One region of the Mesorhizobium sp. CNPSo 4671 genome, then DNA from elsewhere that is predicted to be linked to it. Evidence: predicted binding sites of a transcription regulator. Region 1 holds the regulator's gene; the other holds the start of a gene.

Region 1 (2,201 bases):
GCGTGGATATCGGAACGCTCTCCCGTCGATGCGGTCGGGCTGATTTCGCAGCACTCCGTCCTGCTGGTGACGATTGCCCTGGTCATCGCGACGATGGCGACGACATGGCTGCGGCTCGCGGCACTGCCCTTCGCGCTTGCCGGACTGTTGACGGTGTCGGATACGCGCACGCCGGATGTGCTTATCTCGGAAGATGCGCGGCTGGTCGCGGTGCCGATCGGCGGCGGCGAACTCGCGGTCAGCCGGGCTCGCCCGAACGAGTTCACCGTCGACAATTGGAAACGCGCGCTGGTGTCCGAAACCATCGTCGCGCCGGAGATGTTCGACAAGGCGGACGGGCAATTCGGCATTGCCGATGCCGTCAACCTCCCGCCTGGAGCGCCATTCTATTGCACGGATGGTGTCTGTCTTGCCCGGCACCCGTCGGGTGCGATCATCGCACATGTCGAAGACCGCAAGGCCACCTGGAAGGCCTGCGGTTTTGCCGATCTGATCGTCGTCAATGACGCGACAGGCTATGATGCCTGCCACAATCCGCTGGTTCTTGTCGTTACCAGACGGCAACTGGCCCGAAAGGGCAGTGGCGCCGTCTTCTTCGACCGCCAATCGGCGACCGGTCCGCCAATCGTCAGTTTCGCGGTGGATGGACCGTATCGGCCCTGGCATGCGCAGCGAAAATTTTCACGCGAGGCGAGGGGGCTGGCGCCCTATCAAAAACCTGAAAAGAAGGCCGTGCCTGCTCAGTAGCGCCGGATCAACCCGACCAGCTTGCCTTGCACCTTGACCCTGTCGGGCCCGAAAATGCGCGTCTCGTAGGCCGGGTTGGCGGCTTCGAGCGCAATCGAGGCTCCCTTGCGGCGGAACCGTTTCAGCGTCGCTTCCTCCTCGTCGACCAGGGCGACGACGATCTCGCCCGGGCTTGCCGTGTCGGCGTTGCGGATAATGACCGTGTCGCCATCGAAGATGCCAGCCTCGATCATCGAGTCGCCCTTGACCTCCAGCGCATAGTGCTCGCCACCCATGATCATGTCCGGCGGCACCGAGATCGAATGCGTCTGATGCTGGATGGCATCGATCGGCACACCGGCGGCGATACGGCCCATCACCGGGATCGACACGGCGGAGACCGCGTCGTCATCATTGCCGGCGGAGGGCAGGCGCGATGGTGCCGGCTTGATCTGGCGGCCAAGGCCGCCCTGACCGAGACTGCCCTGGATGACGCTCGGCGAGAATTTCTTTGCCGCGTTGAGGCCGGGCGCGATCGAATCCGGCAACCGCAGCACTTCCAGCGCGCGTGCCCGGTTCGGCAGCCGGCGAATGAAGCCACGTTCCTCCAGTGCCGTGATCAGTCGATGGATCCCCGACTTGGAGGCAAGATCGAGCGCTTCCTTCATCTCGTCGAAGGAAGGCGGAATGCCGCTTTCCTTGAGCCGTTCATGAATGAACATCAGCAGTTCATGTTGCTTGCGTGTCAGCATGGCGGCCCCCAAGGCATTGAACGAAGGGTGTGAACCAGAATCGAAAAACAAACCCAGAACAAACACTATCTGTTCCAGTTGTGTTCTGCAACTGTTTAAAGTTTAGTGAATTTGTTAAGGCCCCAGAAATTTTCGCTCCGGGTGGCAGGCGTCAACCGACCACCTTCACCGTCGGCACGTGCATTGAAATCATTATGGTTAATAGCCTGTGGCGTATCCTCTTATCCTGTTTGGCATCAGGCGTTTGAAAGGCATTCTCAGGGTGGATTGTATGGCGAACGGATCCATTTTCGGCGGAACGAAACGAAATCAAAACGTCAACAATCGCTGGCTATGCGGGGATAGAACGCGTTCAGGCTCCCGGCATCGCTCCGGCCAGAACCTGCGCATAGGCGCCGGCATCGATTTTGCCGCCGGAGATGACGCGCCGCGGCAAGGTCATCCGGAAACCGCTTTCAGACTGCCGGCACGTGCGGCGTAGGTGTTGTTGGCGCCGCTGTCTTCGCTGTGCACATAGACGTGCAGCGTGTAGCCGATATGCGCCGTCATCAGTGCTTTTGCTCGCTCCACGTCGCGATCGAGCGCCGCTTCCATGATCTCGGTGTGATGCTCGATTGCGATCGCCTCGCGCAAGGCGTCCATGGCTTCGCCATAGCCATCCTTGAGGCCGGCCGCCGCCCGCAATGTCGGCGCCAGACCGAGAAAACGATGATGCCGCCGCAA
Region 2 (2,201 bases), on a different contig from region 1:
CCACCGCGGCTCGCTCGACACCGGAAAACATCGTCTCCCCAACATTGTCGGCAGGACGGGCGCGCTTTGCGCCCAGCCAATGCATCCGGCGCCCAGGCATGGTGCGCGCCAGCATGAACATCGGCAGCCAGGCCGGGTTTTCGCGCAGGTCCGTGAGATAGGTCGGAATGCGCACGGCAATGCGCCGCAGCAGACTCCCATTGCGGGCAATGGCTTCGAGACTGGCGGCGCCGGATTTTTCTGATGTTGAAAGGCTCATCGGATCCTCTTCTATGAGGGTGACACCCGATGCCGCATCGGTGCTCACCACTCGTATGACCCAAACCCAATTCACCCACCTCGGGGGAAGGCTAACCCCGCGTCAGGTTTTGTGCAATGCACAATGGACAGAGCAGATGCAAAAAATCACTTTGGGCCGCGGTGCTGCTGCTTCGGCGGCGCCACCCAGATCTCGGCGTCGAGCTTCTTCGTCGCCAGGCCGCGCGCCAGAGCCTCGGCGCTGCCGGCGCTCTTCGACAGCGATGCGGCCTGCCGTTTGCTGATCACCAGCCCGTCGGCGAGCGCGCGATTTCCTGAAAAGACCCGGGCCAGGAACGGCGTGCGGCTGCCGCGTGCGCGAGAAAACCGCGCCGCCATGGTTTGCTTCGCCGTGTGGACGACGACCGCTTCGATCCAGCCCTCCACCAGCCGCGCGCCCGGCTCCAGCAGCAGCAGCCAGTCCCCCTTGGCCTGCCGGATGCCGGCGGAGATACCGCCGCTTGCCACATAGTGGCAGCCGGCATGCTCGGCGACATGATGCGTCTGGTCGGTCGAGCCGGTGTCGCAGACGACGACTTCGCGCACAACACCCTCGACCGCGCCGCCGATCAGCGAGGCGAGCGTGCGGGCGAGAGCCTCCTCGTCATTACGCGTTTCGATGAGAACACTGAGCATGTTTAGCCGAATAGCGGAAAGCCGCGCACAGCGCCAGTTTTTGCGGCGCAGCATAAAAAGTTCTTGCTTTGTTCTCATTGGCCAAATAGGAATAATTTCATGAACAGAGCGATTCGACACAACATGGACAGTCCCTGGGAGCGGGCCAAGATGGAACCGATCGTGCGCGCCGACATTGCAGCCTTCGGAGCAGGACGCGCCGAAATGGCCAATGCGATGATCGAGCAGAGCGGCATGCGTATCCGTCCGGACCGCAACCGCGGCCGGTCGGCGGGCATCAATCCGTCCGGCCGCTTCGAACCGGTCAGCCGGCATGTCTTCGACGATGGCTGGAGTTCGCTGGAGGAACTGCCGCCGTTCAAGACCGAGGTGCAGGTCGAAAAGCCGCGCGCCATCATCACCCGCAATGAATCGCCCGACATTTCCTTCGACCGATCGATCAACCCCTATCGCGGCTGCGAACATGGGTGCGTCTATTGTTTCGCACGGCCGACGCATGCGTTCATGGGCCTGTCGCCGGGGCTGGATTTCGAATCCAAGCTGTTCGCCAAGCCGGATGCGGCGCGGCTGCTCGACAAGGAACTGTCGAAGGACGGCTACCAGCCGCGCACCATCGCCATCGGCACCAACACCGATCCCTACCAGCCGATCGAAAAGCAGTACCGGATCATGCGCGAGATCCTGGAAGTGCTGGAGGCGCGCGGCCATCCGGTCGGCATCGTCACCAAATCCGCTCTGGTGACGCGCGACATCGACATCTTGTCGCGCATGGCCGAACGTGGACTGGCCAAGGTGGCGCTGTCGGTGACGACGATGGACCGCATGCTGGCCAGGACGATGGAGCCCCGAGCGTCGACGCCGACCAAGCGGCTGGAGGCGATCCGGCAGCTGTCAGATGCCGGCATTCCGACTTCGGTCATGGTGGCGCCGATCATCCCCGGCCTCACCGACCAGGAGATGGAGCGGATCCTCGATTCGGCACGAGCCGCCGGCGCGCGCGAGGCGGGTTATGTCGTGCTGCGCCTGCCGCTGGAAGTCAGCCCGATCTTCAAGGACTGGCTGCTGCGCCACTATCCCGACCGCTACCGCCACGTGATGTCGCTGATCCGCTCGATGCGCGACGGCAAGGACTACGATTCGGAATGGGGCAAGCGCATGAAGGGAGCCGGACCCTATGCCTGGCAGATCGGCCGCCGTTTCGAGATCACCGCCAAGCGGCTCGGCATCAATGCCGAGCGGCGCACGCTGCGTACCGACCAGTTCGTCGC

Evidence for each region. Region 1 encodes LexA, which represses DNA repair genes until DNA is damaged. Its sites were predicted from a motif close to TGTTCNNNNTGTGTTCNG; they were not measured.
Region 2: the regulator LexA is predicted to act here: its motif matches at 992-1,009, upstream of AC04SF_RS02865 (PA0069 family radical SAM protein).

What each region holds. Positions count from the first base shown of each region.
Region 1 is NZ_JBWLUW010000006.1:171,221-173,421, reverse strand. It holds gene AC04SF_RS18910 (ComEC/Rec2 family competence protein) at 1-747, shown strand, start outside; gene lexA (transcriptional repressor LexA) at 741-1,478, opposite strand; gene AC04SF_RS18900 (GntR family transcriptional regulator) at 1,917-2,201, opposite strand, start outside.
Region 2 is NZ_JBWLUW010000001.1:647,421-649,621, reverse strand. It holds gene AC04SF_RS02875 (hypothetical protein) at 1-259, opposite strand, end outside; gene AC04SF_RS02870 (glycosyltransferase) at 406-933, opposite strand; gene AC04SF_RS02865 (PA0069 family radical SAM protein) at 1,084-2,201, shown strand, end outside.